Regions from separate parts of the Agrobacterium sp. SORGH_AS 787 genome, predicted to be linked through region 2. Evidence: predicted binding sites of a transcription regulator. Region 2 holds the regulator's gene; the other holds the start of a gene.
The links. Region 2 encodes LexA, which represses DNA repair genes until DNA is damaged. Its sites were predicted from a motif close to TGTTCNNNNTGTGTTCNG; they were not measured.
Positions count from the first base shown of each region.

Region 1: a site for LexA is predicted at 5,397-5,414, ahead of radA (DNA repair protein RadA). Genes of this name have one in related genera too.

Region 1 is NZ_JAUTBG010000002.1:2,001,660-2,009,210, reverse strand. Features, by position in the region: gene QE435_RS18950 (MarR family transcriptional regulator) at 1-177, opposite strand, end outside; gene QE435_RS18945 (replicative DNA helicase) at 597-2,093, shown strand; gene QE435_RS18940 (AzlD family protein) at 2,160-2,462, opposite strand; gene QE435_RS18935 (AzlC family ABC transporter permease) at 2,459-3,169, opposite strand; gene QE435_RS18930 (AraC family transcriptional regulator) at 3,243-4,100, opposite strand; gene alr (alanine racemase) at 4,181-5,356, shown strand; gene radA (DNA repair protein RadA) at 5,462-6,865, shown strand; gene QE435_RS18915 (CvpA family protein) at 6,958-7,545, shown strand.
Region 2 is NZ_JAUTBG010000002.1:2,563,883-2,571,433, reverse strand. Features, by position in the region: gene QE435_RS21710 (glutathione S-transferase family protein) at 1-325, opposite strand, end outside; gene QE435_RS21705 (GFA family protein) at 560-958, shown strand; gene lexA (transcriptional repressor LexA) at 1,277-2,002, opposite strand; gene QE435_RS21695 (hypothetical protein) at 2,361-2,924, shown strand; gene kdsA (3-deoxy-8-phosphooctulonate synthase) at 3,059-3,907, shown strand; gene eno (phosphopyruvate hydratase) at 4,125-5,399, shown strand; gene QE435_RS21680 (HIT family protein) at 5,534-5,953, opposite strand; gene QE435_RS21675 (GNAT family N-acetyltransferase) at 5,975-7,165, opposite strand; gene QE435_RS21670 (glycerophosphodiester phosphodiesterase) at 7,162-7,551, opposite strand, start outside.

The DNA of each region.
Region 1 (7,551 bases), 560 kb from region 2:
CTCCTCGGCGAGTTCCTTCTGCGTCAGCGAGCCTCTCCTCGAAAGTGCGAACAATGTGCGCGCTCGCGCCAAAGTCAGCCCTTTTTCGGCAACGCGGGCATCGAAGAACGAGCGGAGCTTGCGGTTGAAGGCCGCCATCTCATCGAAAAGCTGTTCTTTCTCGGTAATCCGGGACAACGTACTTAGACCTTATAATTAGGTAGCTACTTATTTTGCCCCTATCTATTTTGATCTTTGCTAAAATTCAAGTGTGTTTGGCGGATTGGAGCCATGCTTTAAAATCATGACAGAGAGTGCGTGATTCGCGCGGCCTGCCCAGCATCGTGCGAATCGTCCTGTGGATTGATGGGGACAACCCACTATGTTGGGGGTCGTGCCTCTCTTTAGGTAAGGTGGGAGGCCAGTGTTGCCTCAAGGTCATTGACGACGACGACGCCAAGCTTCAAACCGACAGGCTTGCAGCAGACAGAAGGCTATCGCGCCAAGCTGGAAATCGAAGTGAATTTCCGCAAAGCTGCATGCCGAGATGAAAAAGTTAGAGCGTGCCCTGTGCATTCGCAAGGATGCGTAGAGCTCTAAAGGGAGATCGCGAGACCATGAACGACGCCGTGAGAAAGATCACCCCAGCGCCCACCGCCGAACCGCTCTATCGCGAGGCGCCGAACAACATTGAAGCCGAGCAGGCGCTGCTGGGCGCGATCCTCGTCAACAACGACGCCTATTATCGCGTGTCTGACTTTTTGAAGCCGGTGCATCTTTACGAGCCGCTGCACCGCAAGATTTTCGAGGTCGCAGGCGATATCATCCGCATGGGCAAGACGGCCAACCCCGTCACCATCAAGACCTTCCTTCCGGCAGACGATAAGGTCGGCGACCTGACCGTTGCCCAATATCTCGCGCGCCTTGCCGCCGAGGCGGTTTCGATCATCAACGCCGAGGATTACGGCCGGGCGATCTATGATCTGGCGCTTCGCCGTGCGCTGATTCAAATCGGCGAGGATGTCGTCAACATCGCTTATGACGCGCCGCTCGACATGCCACCGCAGGCGCAAATCGAAGACACCGAACGCCGTCTTTTCGAACTTGCCGAAACCGGCCGCTATGATGGCGGCTTCCAGTCGTTCAACGACGCGGTGGCACTGGCGATCGACATGGCCGGCGCGGCCTTCGAGCGTGACGGCAATCTCTCCGGTATTTCCACAGGCATTCATTCTCTCGATGCCCGCATGGGCGGTCTGCAGCGATCGGACTTGATCGTCCTTGCCGGACGTCCTGGTATGGGTAAGACGTCGCTTGCCACCAACATCGCCTATAACATCGCGGCCGCCTATGAGCAGGAAGTGCAGCCGGACGGCACGTATAAGGCCAAAAATGGCGGCGTGGTCGGGTTCTACTCTCTCGAAATGTCGTCCGAACAGCTCGCAACCCGTATCATCTCGGAGCAGACGGAGGTCTCGTCCTCGAAAATTCGCCGTGGTGATATCACCGAAGCCGATTTCGAAAAGCTCGTTGCCTGCAGCCAGATGATGCAGAAGGTGCCGCTTTACATCGACCAGACCGGTGGTATCTCGATTGCCCAGCTTGCCGCTCGTGCGCGCCGCCTGAAGCGCCAGCGCGGTCTCGACGTTCTGGTGGTCGACTACGTTCAGCTGATGACCGGGTCCGGCAAGGGCGGCGAAAACCGCGTGCAGGAAATCACCCAGATCACCACCGGCCTCAAGGCACTCGGAAAGGAACTCAACGTTCCGATCATTGCGCTCTCACAGCTCTCCCGTGCGGTGGAAAGCCGCGAGGACAAGCGCCCGCAGCTCTCCGATCTTCGTGAATCGGGCTCCATCGAGCAGGACGCCGACGTGGTGCTCTTCGTGTTCCGTGAGGAATATTACGTGAAGAACATGGAGCCCCGCGATCCCGCAGACCCGAAATATGCCGAATGGGAATCGCTGTTCGACAAGGTGAAGGGCACGGCCGACGTCATCATCGCCAAGCAGCGTCACGGACCGACCGGCACCGTCAAGCTCGCCTTCCAGGCAGAGTTCACACGCTTTGCCGATCTCGCCGATCCATCCTTCAGCCAGTACGAAGAACACTGATGCCGTTTCTGCCTGATGTTGACTGAACGTCAGGCAGAATCTTTTCAAGGTGATAGCGGAGGCGGTTCAGAAACCGATTCCGCGCAAAACCGCCACGGTTATCACACCCGCGGCTGCGGCAGGCAGAAGTGAAAGGCGGGTCGCAACAAGGGTGGTGACGACGCAGCCGATGGTTTCGGCAAGGCCGCTCGTCAAGGCGGTTGGCGTGACGACGGCCATCAGCACCGCGGGCGGTACGGCGTTGAGCGCGCGTTTAGCCCGATCCGTCATTTGGACATGGCGGATGAGAACAAGACCGCCGAAGCGTGTCGCGAGAGTCGCGACGGCCATGGCGAGGATGGTCAGCACCGTGTTGGCGTCAAGGCTCATCGGGGCATCTCCCGCTCGTCCTTGGCAAAACCGGCGACGGCCAGTCCTGCGAGGGCACCGGCGGCTATGTACCATGCGCCGGGCACGTATCGATGGGTGACGAAGGCGGCGGTCGCACTCGCGAGAAGAACGAAACCCGTTTGCCTGCCTTTCCAGAACCCCATCAGAAGCACGATAAAGACCGCCGGAAATGCGAAGTCGAGGCCGATAACGGTTGTATCGCCCATGACGGAGCCGAGCAGAGCGCCCGCCAGCGTTGACAGGTTCCAGACGACATAGATCGAGAGAGCAGCGGCGGCGAAAAATGCTGGACGGAGCGTGCTCGTCATGCTGCGAAATTCCGCCAACGCCCAGGATTCATCCGTCAGGACAGGCATGGCGAGCCAGCGCTGCCAGGGCTTGAAACTTTCCATCTTCGCGGCGATGGAGGCGCTCATCAATATGTGCCTGAGATTGACGAGGAGTGCTGCAAAACCGAGCGCCGCCCAGCTTGCAGGATGCGTCCACAAGTCCATGGCTACGAATTGCGCACCACCGGCGAAAACGAAAAGCGACATCAGGCAGGCTTCCAAGGGCGACAGCCCCTTGCTCACCGCAATCGCGCCGAAGACCATGCCGATTGGCACCATGGCCACGAGCAGCGGCGAAGCGGCTTTCAATCCGGCGATCAGTTCCTGTGGTTTTTCAGGCGGGGTCTTGCTCAACATGTCATTCTCCTATTCAGGAGAAGCATCTAGGAGGTCGTCAGTGAAGCGTATTGAACGAAAGTGATGCCGCGATTTAGGCAGCGCGAAACTGGCCCGGCGTCACACCGGTACGCGCCTTGAAGTGGCGGGTGAAATGCGCCTGATCGGCGAAGCCGCATTCAAGCGCCACGGATGCGGGGCTTTCTCCCCTGCGCAACAAATGTCTCGCCCGGCGGATGCGGATATCGGTCAGATAGGCATGCGGCGTGATGTGGAATTCACGGCGGAAGGCGCGGATCAGATGGGCGCGGCTGAGACCGGCCATACTCGCCAGTTCTTCCAGTCCCACATCCGTATCGAAGTTGTCGTTGAGATAATCCCGTGCCTGATAGACCGCGGTTTTCTCGCGTGTCTCAACAGGCAGGATGATGGCGCTGCCGTGACGGGAGAAGAGTTCGGCGAGAACCGAGAACATACCCTCATCCGCTTCAAGTGCGCCTGCCCCGCTTTCCAGCCTGCGATGAGCGATTTGAAAGGCCTGCGCCATCTTCGGGTCATGCGGCAGGAAGCTTGGAAAGGACGGCGTGCCATGAAAGGCGCGCCCGGTCACGTCTTCGATCACGTCGAACAGAAGCGCCACATCCGGATAGATCATGCGATATCTGTAGCCATCGCCGCCGGGTGCGCCATCGTGAATCTGGCCGGGATCGATGAGATAAAGATGGCCGGGGCCGGTCCGCTCGGTCGTGCCTTTGATGGTGGAAATCTGAGAGCCGTTTTCGATGGCGCCGATGGAAAAGGTGTCATGCGCGTGTGGCGAGAATTCATGCGTGAGGAACGTCGCCGTCATGCACTCCATGCCTTTGAAACGCTTATCACGCCAAAACCGAGTGGTTTCTGCGCGTGAAAGCGGCATGTGATCGGTGGCCTGTTCCTGCGAAACATTGTGCATAGGCAAGGTTTAGCCCAATCCGTCATGACCGTCTTGAACAAAAGTGATAGACCACGGCGACAGTGAAAGGGTGCATGGCCATGACAGACGACCTCGATGACAGCTTTTCCGAAATGGATGCAGACGCATTCGAAACCGCGCCACTTCGGCTGACCATCGATCTCGCGGCGCTTGCCGATAACTGGCGCGACATGCAGCGACGCTCTAGCAAGGCGCGGGCGGCAGCTGTGGTGAAAGCGGATGCCTATGGTATGGGGATCGAGGATTGCGGCTCGACGCTCTATCACGCCGGTGCGCGAGATTTCTTCGTGGCCAGCGTCGCGGAAGGTGTCACCCTTCGCCCTCATGCGCCGGAGGCGCGCATCTTCGTGCTGTCTGGAATTTGGCCGGGCCAGGAACGCGATGTCTTCGCCCATGATCTCGTGCCGGTGATAGCTTCGGAGGAACAGCTCTCCTTCTGGACGAGCGCTCTGGCCGAGCGCGGCGACCATCCGTTTGCGCTGCATGTGGATACCGGTTTCAACCGCCTTGGGCTTCCAGTCGAAGACGCGCTTTATCTGGCCGATGACCCGACACGGCCGGCAAGCTTCGATCCCGTACTGGTCATGTCCCACCTTGCGAGCGCCGATACCCCCTCTTCGCCGATGAACAAGGCGCAGCTTGAATCATTTCGAAGGGTTAGTGCCGCTTTCGAAGGTATCGAATCAAGCCTTTCAGCCTCTGCCGGAATCTTCCTCGGCCCGGAATACCACTTCGACCTGACGCGTCCGGGCATCTCACTTTACGGCGGCGAAGCCGTCAGCGACATGCAGAACCCCATGCGCCCCGTCGCCAAGGCAGAGGCGCGGATCATCCAGATTCGCGAAGCCGGTGAAGGGCAAACGGTAAGCTATGGCGGCACCTATCAGTTGAAGCGTGCGAGCCGTCTGGCAATCGCGGCTGTAGGCTATGCCGATGGCTATTCGCGATCACTCTCCGGCTCCGGCATTCCGTTGCGCGAGATGGGCCGTGGCGGCGCGGAAGGCTTCATCAATGGCTACCGTGTTCCAGTCGCCGGTCGCATCACCATGGATCTCACCATTTTCGACGTCACCGACGTGCCGGAACGTGCCATTCGTGCGGGCGACTATATCGAGCTCTTCGGGCCGAACGTGCCTGTCGATGAGGTGGCGCGGGCTGCCGGCACGATTGGCTACGAGATGTTGACCAGCCTTGGTCTTCGTTATGAGCGGCAATATCTGATCGGCGACGAGTAAGTTTTTAGCCTCTTGGAAAGTTGGGGCGACCTGTGTTAACGAGAACAAAACAGGATCAAAATCCGCCATACCCCTTATTGCTCTCAAAAGAAAAAGACCGACTTCATGGCCAAAGCCAAGACACAATTCATTTGCCAGAACTGCGGTACCGTCCACACCCGTTGGGCCGGCAAATGCGAGGGCTGCGGCGAGTGGAACACGATCGTCGAAGAAGACCCGATGGGTGGAATCGGCGGCGGGCCCGGCAAAACGCCGAAGAAAGGCCGCCCCGTCACCCTCACCTCGCTTTCCGGTGAAATCGAGGAGGCACCGCGTATTCCGACCGGCATGAGCGAGCTGGATCGCGCGACAGGCGGGGGCTTCGTGCGCGGATCGGCGGTTCTGATCGGTGGCGATCCGGGCATCGGAAAATCGACGCTGCTCATGCAGGCCGCGGCGGCACTCTCGCGCCAAGGCCATCGCGTTATCTATGTGTCTGGCGAAGAGGCCGTGGCGCAGGTGCGGCTACGTGCGCAGCGCTTAGGCGCAGCGGAAACCGACGTGCTTCTGGCGGCGGAAACCAATGTCGAGGACATTCTCGCGACGATTTCCGAGGGGAAGCGGCCCGATCTCGTTATCATCGATTCCATCCAGACGCTGTGGAGCGATACCGCCGATTCCGCCCCCGGGACGGTTACGCAGGTGCGCACCGGTGTTCAAGCGATGATACGCTTTGCCAAGCAAACCGGCGCCACCATGGTGCTGGTCGGCCATGTAACGAAGGAAGGCCAGATCGCCGGTCCGCGAGTGGTAGAGCACATGGTGGATGCTGTTCTCTATTTTGAGGGCGATCGCGGGCATCATTATCGCATCCTGCGGACCGTCAAGAACCGTTTCGGCCCGACCGATGAAATCGGTGTGTTCGAAATGTCGGACCGGGGTCTGCGCGAGGTCTCCAATCCTTCGGAGCTTTTCCTGGGAGAGCGCAACGAAAAATCCCCGGGCGCCGCTGTTTTCGCCGGTATGGAAGGCACGCGCCCCGTGCTAGTGGAGGTTCAGGCCCTGGTGGCGGCAACCTCGCTTGGCACACCGCGTCGTGCGGTGGTGGGGTGGGATTCGTCGCGGCTTGCGATGATTCTTGCCGTACTCGAGGCCCATTGCGGCGTGAAGCTTGGTCAGCACGATGTCTATCTCAACATAGCCGGTGGCTACCGTATCTCGGAGCCCGCAGCAGACATGGCGATTGCTTCTGCACTGGTTTCCTCGCTTGCCGGTCTTGCCCTGCCTGCCGATTGCGTCTATTTCGGCGAAATCAGCCTGTCGGGCGCAGTGCGGCCGGTGTCCCAAACGGCGCAGCGGTTGAAGGAAGCCGAGAAGCTTGGATTTTCCACCGCCTTTCTCCCCTCCGCGTCGGCGGAATTGCCGAAGGGCTCAAAGGGGCGCTGGACGGAGATTGAAAGCCTCCCCGACCTCGTGGCGCGCATTGCAGGTTCGGGTAACCGCTTCAGACAGGCTGAGGAAGACGAATAATGATCCTTTCGCTGCTTACCCGGCTAGTGTAAGAGGATCGCAAATTGGCACAGCGGCTTCCTTTCGGGTGCCGCGACCTCCGGAGTTGGTAAATGCCCATTACGATTTTCGACGGTATCGTTCTTGCCGTTGTGCTTTTCTCCGCCGTTCTCGCCATGGTGCGTGGGTTCTCGCGTGAAATTCTGTCCATCGCAAGTTGGGTCGGCTCTGTTGCAGCTGCTTACTATCTCTATCCACTGCTGCTTCCCTATGCGCGCAACTATACCGATGACGACAAGATCGCGATTGCCGGTTCGGCCGGTCTGGTCTTCCTCGTTGCGCTGATCATCATTTCCTTCATCACCTCGCGCATTGCCGATTTCATCATCGACAGCCGCATCGGCGCGCTGGACCGCACACTCGGTTTCCTCTTCGGCGCTGCGCGCGGCCTGCTTCTGCTCGTCGTCGCCGTCGCTTTCTGGAACTGGCTGGTCGATGTGAGAACGCAGCCCGATTGGGTAACGCAGGCCAAGTCCAAGCCGTTCCTCGATGGTCTGGTCGGCAAGCTGGAAGCCGTTTTGCCGGACGATATCGAGCCGCAAATCCGCGCTCGCATCCTTGGGAAGAAGACTGAGACGACACCTGAGCAGGCGCCTGCGGAAGACGCGCCGGCAACAACGGCGCCGGTCCCGGCGAATTGATCCGAT
Region 2 (7,551 bases):
GATTGCGCAGGGATTGGAAGCCGGAATGCATCTCGGCGGCGGCAGAGCGCGACCAGGCCCGCGCCTTGGCATCCTCAGCCCAAACACCATCATGCCGTTCGGCGAGATATTCCACGATTGCAAGCGAGTCCCAGACGGTGACATCGCCATCCACCAGGCAGGGCACCTTGCCGGAGGGGGTGAAGTGCATGAAGCTGTTCTTTGGATCGGGATCGTTGAAGGGGACGAGGCGCTCATTGAAAGGGATGCTCAATGTCCGCATTAGAACCCAAGGCCGGAGCGACCAGGAGGAGTAGTTCTTATTGGCGATGTAGAGATCGTACATGTTGTCTCCTCTTGGTGATAAGGCGGCTCGTATCGCAGGCAATTGGCCAAAGCGTAAGTGCTTGCAAAGGTCGTAACGCATGAGCGGGAGGACATACAGGCCTAGTCTGTCATGTCAGATATCATATGATTTGATGTGTTCGCCGCTCTCACGCGTCTGGAGACAGAAGCAGAATGAACTTCATTCGCTCGTCATGGTTTGATGAGCAGACATGAAGTGAATGGAGTGTTCGAGATGGACGTCAAATCTGGCGGTTGTGCCTGTGGTAAGGTGAGGCTTTCGATGGTGGGTAAGCCCTACCGTGTCGGCCTTTGTCACTGTATGGATTGCCGCAAACATCACGGCGCGCTCTTCCACGCATCAGCGATCTTTCCTGAGGATGCCGTGACAATCGAAGGGGAAACGCACAGCTATAATGGCCGCTTCTTCTGCCCCAATTGCGGCTCGCCCGTCTTTGGGAAAAGCGACGACGAAATCGAGGTGAATATCGGTTCTCTGGATTCACCAGATCAGTTCGAGCCGACCTACGAGCTTTGGACGATCCGCCGTGAAGCCTGGTTGCCGGATTTCCCGACGCTGCGACAGTATGATCAGGATCGAGAATCGACCGGCAGGACTGAGGAGGGGCGATGATGTCACGCGTCACATGCTGCGGCGTCCTTAGGCTGAAACCATAGATGTGGGCGCCTCTATAAACAGGCAGTCCAATTCCGCCTTCCGACTGCTGACAAAGGCCCGAAAACCTTTCCGGGTCATGGTCGGGACTGAACCGGCCACCCATAAGACCTTGACACAGGAATCCTCTGGCCGAGCCCGCGAATGACCCAAAGTAAACGTTAAAGGCCTATCATCACCCTAAAGGCAGGCCAATCGCCTGCCTCTAACGTTCAACTCGGGATGTTCTTGCCCCTCGAAAGCGATGGGAGCAACGCCAACGCCGCTCGCTATCGCTCAATGATAGCGACGAATGAGACCGACCAGCTTGCCCTGAATCTTGACCCGATCAGGTCCAAAGATGCGGGTTTCATAAGCGGGGTTTGCAGCCTCCAAAGCGATGGAAGCGCCCTTGCGACGGAAGCGCTTCAAGGTGGCTTCCTCGTCGTCTACGAGTGCAACGATGATATCGCCGGGGTTGGCGGTGCTGCCGTTGCGGATGATGACGGTATCGCCATCGAAAATGCCAGCCTCGATCATCGAGTCGCCCTTGACCTCGAGCGCGTAGTGCTCCCCCGTACCGAGCATATCGACGGGTACGGCGACATCGTGGGTGTTGTTCTGGATGGCGGAGATCGGCACACCGGCGGCGATGCGTCCCATCACAGGGACGGTGACAGCGGACGAGCTCTGATCGTTTGCGGGCTTCTGGGCCGGGGCAGGCTCCTGCGGTTTGGCTTTCCCGAGGCTACCCTCTATCACGCTTGGCGAGAAACCGCGCGGCGGCTTCTGTGAGGGTGCGGAATAGGCTTCGGGAAGCTTGATGACCTCCAGCGCTCTTGCCCGGTTCGGCAGGCGGCGGATGAAGCCACGCTCCTCCAACGCAGTGATCAGGCGGTGAATACCAGACTTCGAGGCGAGATCGAGGGCATCTTTCATCTCATCGAAAGATGGGGGCACGCCGGACTCTTTCATTCGCTCATGAATGAAAAGAAGCAGTTCCTGCTGTTTGCGCGTGAGCATGAAGAAAACCCTTGGAATGCGTGGCGAAGATTCGTGAAACAAATACAGAACGAACACTATATGTTCCATATGTGTTCTGCAATCCCTTAAAATTCCGCAAACGTTTCCGTCTGATCAATTCGCGGTCCTGTCATCCGCGCAATGGTAGAAGTTTATAGCTTCTTTACGGTGTCGCGTATCTTTTTCGTCTCCAGGTTGATGATCTCATTTTTACGGGTATCTACGAGCTGCTTCGAGGATCATCCGATCCGGTCATCCTGTGGGATGAAGGCCAAGCCATTCGAAGCATTATCAACAAAATCATCAGGGCTCCACGGCGCTGCTTCGTAGCGTCTTTTCTTGGGGCAAGGACATTTTTATGAAGCTCATTAGGTTCACCCTTATCGGAATGCTGATTGCGCTGGCCGGTTGCCAGACACTCGACCCCAATTCACCGGAAGCCTTGAAGCGGAAGGAGTATGACCGGCTGCTCCTGAACACGACGATGGCCAACTGCAAGCTCATCGTTCAGCTCAATCAGAAGCGTGTTTCGCAAAACAAGGAGCCGACGCGCGACAACAACTGTGCAAGGATTCTGAAGAACCACGCGCTTGGTGGCGTTCATCCGGCGAGCTTCGTCCCCGATATAGCTGTGAACGGTATTCCCATTCCGATCGGCGGACTGATCAAGCTCGCCATCGTTGCCGACCGAAACCAGCGTGAGAAGAAGGCCTGGGAGGCATCGCTACCGGCTTGGGTTTCCTCCGGTGGTGAGAACAGCGAGAACGTCTATCGCATGTTGCTGGCGCAAGGTTTCAAGCCTGAAGAATTGGAAGGGCTGAAGGGAAGTGCTGGATTTTCCGACGCCGTGCGCGCGGTCGGGCCGTTCGTGCAATTTTCAGAGGCCAATCCCGATGTCGTCCGGAGGGCGAATGCCGGCTAAAAGGCAGCGGTCGGTGCTCCGGCCGCAGCTTCCCTCATCCCGTGACACGTGGCGCACTTGCTGATAATGCCTGTGCAACATCGCAAGTTAAGCGGTTGCCGGCGATGTCCGGCGCATGTGTCGTGAGGAATGAGATGACTGTGAAGAACAATTTGAAAGTGGTCGCCGGCGAGGGCAAAGGTGCTGTCGCCTTTTCCAACACGGAACGGTTTTCGCTGATTGCCGGCCCGTGCCAGATGGAGAGCCGCGACCACGCCTTCATGATTGCCGGCACGCTCCATGAGCTTTGTGGCAAGCTCGGCATCGGGCTTGTCTATAAGTCATCCTTCGACAAGGCCAATCGCACATCGCTCTCCGGCAAGCGCGGCATCGGTCTCGGCAAGGCCATGGAGATCTTTGCCGATCTCAAGAAGGAATTCGGGTTTCCGGTACTGACGGATATCCATACCGAAGAGCAATGCACCATTGTCGCCGAAACCGTCGATGTTCTGCAAATCCCGGCCTTCCTTAGCCGCCAGACCGATCTTCTCATCGCAGCCGCGAAGACCGGTCGCGTGATCAATGTGAAGAAGGGGCAGTTCCTGGCGCCCTGGGATATGAAGAATGTGCTGGCGAAGTTGAATGAGAGCGGCAATCCGAACGTTCTTCTCTGCGAACGCGGTGCGTCTTTCGGCTACAACACGCTTGTCTCCGATATGCGCTCGCTGCCGATCATGGCCTCGCTCGGCGCGCCGGTGGTTTTCGATGCGACGCATTCCGTGCAGCAGCCAGGCGGGCAGGGCGGGTCGACCGGTGGTCAGCGCGAATTCGTTGAGACATTGTCGCGTGCGGCGGTTGCCGTTGGCATTGCAGGTCTGTTTGTCGAGACCCATGAAGACCCTGACAATGCGCCGTCCGATGGTCCGAATATGGTCCATCTGAAGGACATGCCGAAGCTTCTGGAGAAGCTTCTGGCGTTTGATGCTATCGCCAAGGCCGCCTGATTTTGGCCTAACCAATTTTTATCTATGGTGCGACGCCTGATGTGGGGCGTCGTCATTGTAAATTCTTCCGCTTCGTCTACAGCGAAGCGGCAATGACATCCGACTCGTTTCAGTCACCTTTATCCGCGATCCGGCCTGAAAACGGCTTCACAGTTTTGCCGATGCGCTCTAAGACAAGCGACTGAAATTCATCTGTTCCAGTCCCAAGGGAGAGACCATGACAGCCATTACCGACATCATCGCACGCGAAATCCTCGATAGCCGTGGCAATCCCACGGTCGAGGTCGATGTGTACCTCGAAGACGGCTCCTTCGGTCGCGCCGCCGTTCCATCTGGCGCATCCACCGGCGCTCACGAGGCAGTCGAGCTGCGCGATGGCGGACAACGCTATGGCGGCAAGGGCGTTGAAAAGGCCGTCGAGGCCGTCAACACCGAAATCTTCGATGCGCTTGGTGGCTTCGATGCCGAAAGCCAGATCCACATCGACCAGACGCTGATCGCGCTCGATGGTACGCCGAACAAGTCTCGCCTCGGCGCAAACGCCATCCTCGGCGTATCGCTGGCTGTTGCCAAGGCTGCCGCCGAAACGACCGGCCTGCCGCTTTATCGCTACGTCGGCGGCCCGAACGCCCACCTGCTGCCCGTTCCGATGATGAACATCATCAATGGCGGCGCGCATGCCGACAACCCGATCGACTTCCAGGAATTCATGATCATGCCGGTCGGCGCGGAAAGCATCCGTGACGCGGTGCGCATCGGTGCGGAAATCTTCCATGTTCTGAAAAAGGAACTGGCAGCCCAGGGCCACAACACCAATGTGGGTGATGAAGGCGGTTTCGCGCCAGGCCTGAAGAGCGCGCCGGAAGCGCTGGACTTCATCATGAAGTCGGTTGAAAAGGCTGGCTACAAGCCGGGCGACGACGTTGGCCTTGCTCTCGACTGCGCGTCGACCGAGTTCTTCAAGAACGGCAAATACGAGATGGAAGGCGAGGGCCGTACGCTCGAGCCGGAAGCCATGGCTGATTACCTTGCAGAACTCGCTGGCAAATACCCGATCATCTCCATTGAAGACGGCATGGCCGAAGACGATTGGGAAGGCTGGAAGTACCTGACCGACAAGATCGGCTCCAAGGTACAGCTCGTCGGCGACGACCTCTTCGTCACCAACTCCGCGCGCCTGCGCGACGGCATCAAGATGGGCGTTGCCAACTCCATCCTCGTCAAGGTCAACCAGATCGGTTCTCTGACCGAGACGCTCGACGCTGTCGAGACAGCGCACAAGGCCCGCTACACGGCGGTCATGTCTCACCGTTCGGGTGAAACGGAAGACTCCACGATTGCCGATCTCGCGGTCGCCACCAACTGCGGTCAGATCAAGACCGGCTCGCTGTCGCGCTCCGACCGTCTGGCAAAGTATAATCAGCTGATCCGCATCGAAGAGATGCTGGGTCCGCAGGCTGCTTACGCTGGCCGTTCCATTCTTCGCGGCTGATTTGGCTACGAGATGACAGGAGGGTTCTTTCGGAGAACCCATTAATAGAAAACCCGCCGATGGCCTCGGCGGGTTTTTCTTTTGGGGTGTTGCTTTACTTTGCTCTCCACCCACCGGTGGAGGGTAGCGGCGCGTTAAAGTGCCTTCTTGATCTTTTCGGCGTGAGCCTTGAGTACCTCTATATCGGCCATCGCGCCGCTGTGAGGCTTCAGAGGTTCTCCATCCTTGCGCGGTACGACGTGGAAGTGCAGGTGGAAGACCGTCTGGCCTGCGGCGGGTTCGTTGAACTGCGCGATGTAGACGCCGTCCGCATCGAAGGCGTCCTTGGTGGCGACGGCGAGTTTTTGAACGACGGGGATCGTCTTTGTCAGCACCTCAGGATCGGCATCGAGAATATTGCGCGAGCCGGTCTTCGGGATCACCAGCAGGTGACCCGGGGCTTGGGGCATCACGTCCATGAAGGCGAGTGTATGGTCGTCTTCGTAGACCTTGACGCACGGGATTTCACCCCGGAGGATTTTTGCGAAGATGTTATTGTCATCGTAGGCTGTCACGGGCTGCTCCCTCAAAACTCTTTAGTCGTCGTCTTCCTGCCGTTCGCTTTTGCGAAACGGGCTGTGATCTTCAAGATAGTCGTTGATCTGTTCGACTTCGCTGCGCTCCCGCTCCAGATAATCGGCGATGGCGTGGCGAAGACCGGGATGGGCAATGTAGTGGGCGGAATGGGTGGTCACCGGCGTGTAGCCGCGTGCCAGCTTATGCTCGCCCTGAGCGCCTGCCTCCACGCGCTTCAAGCCCTTGGAAAGCGCGAAGTCGATCGCCTGATGGTAGCAGACTTCGAAATGCAGGAAGGGATGGTCTTCGATGCAGCCCCAGTGGCGGCCGTACAGTGCATCGCCGCCAATGAAGTTGATGGCGCCCGCAACATATTTACCTTCACGCTTGGCCATCACCAGCAGGATATCGTCTGCCATGCGTTCGCCGATCAGGGAATAGAAAGCGCGGGTAAGGTAAGGCTTGCCCCATTTGCGGCTGCCGGTATCCATGTAGAAGGTGAAGAATTGATCCCAGATGTCTTCGGTCAGGTCGCTGCCGGTGAGCCAGTCGATCTCGATGCCGTTTTCCAGCGCTGCGCGCCGTTCCTTCTTGAGGGTCTTGCGCTTGCGCGATGACAGGGCGTCGAGGAAATCGGTATGATCGCGATAGCCTTCATTGATGAAATGAAACTGCTGATCGGTGCGATGCAGAAAACCTTCATCCTCCAGTGTTTCGATCTCGTCTTCATTTGCAAATGTCACATGTGCCGAAGAGATGCCGAGCTTCTCTGTCACCTGCTGGAGACCAGAGGCGAGAACCTGCTGCAAGGCTGCCGCGTCCAATCCGGTCGTCAACAGGCGTGGACCGGTTGCCGGTGTGAAGGGAACGGAGCATTGGAGCTTCGGATAATAGCGTCCGCCCGCCCGTTCAAAAGCGTCGGCCCAACCCTGGTCGAAGACATATTCGCCGCGGCTGTGGTTTTTCAGATAGCCTGGAACGGCACCCATCAATTCGCCGTCACTGCGTTCCAGCAACAGGTGCTGACCGAGCCAGCCGGTCATGGCTGTGGCCGAGCTGGAATCTTCCAGAGAAGAAAGGAAGGCGTGCGAGATGAAGGGATTATAGGGAGCGGCGATAGCCGATCTGGATGCTCCGGAAAGCCTGTTCCAGCTTTCCGGAGCGATGTCCTTGAAGGACTGTGCAACGCGAATGGTATATTCGTCGCTCATGCGCTGGCTGACTGGTCCTTCATGTCGGGGACAAATCCCTCGAACGTTATCTGGTCAGCATATGTATAGGACTTCTCCAAGGCATTTTCATCCCGCACGGTCCAGGTAATCACCGGAACGCTGAGCTTTCTCTGCGCTTCGATGAAACTGTTGGGCAGATGGCCCCAGAAGTAGGAGATGAAATCGAGGCCGATCTGCATCGCCTCGTCATGCTTGAAGAAGTCTTCCGGGTTGGCACCCTCGGCGGTTAGCCCCAACGGCCATGGAGACCCTGCGGCCTTCAGGTCCTTCAGCAGATGATGATCGAAGCTCATCAGTGCCACATGACCCTCATAGCCCTCCAGCTCTTCGAGAACGGCTTCAGCGAAACCATCATCGACGCCTTC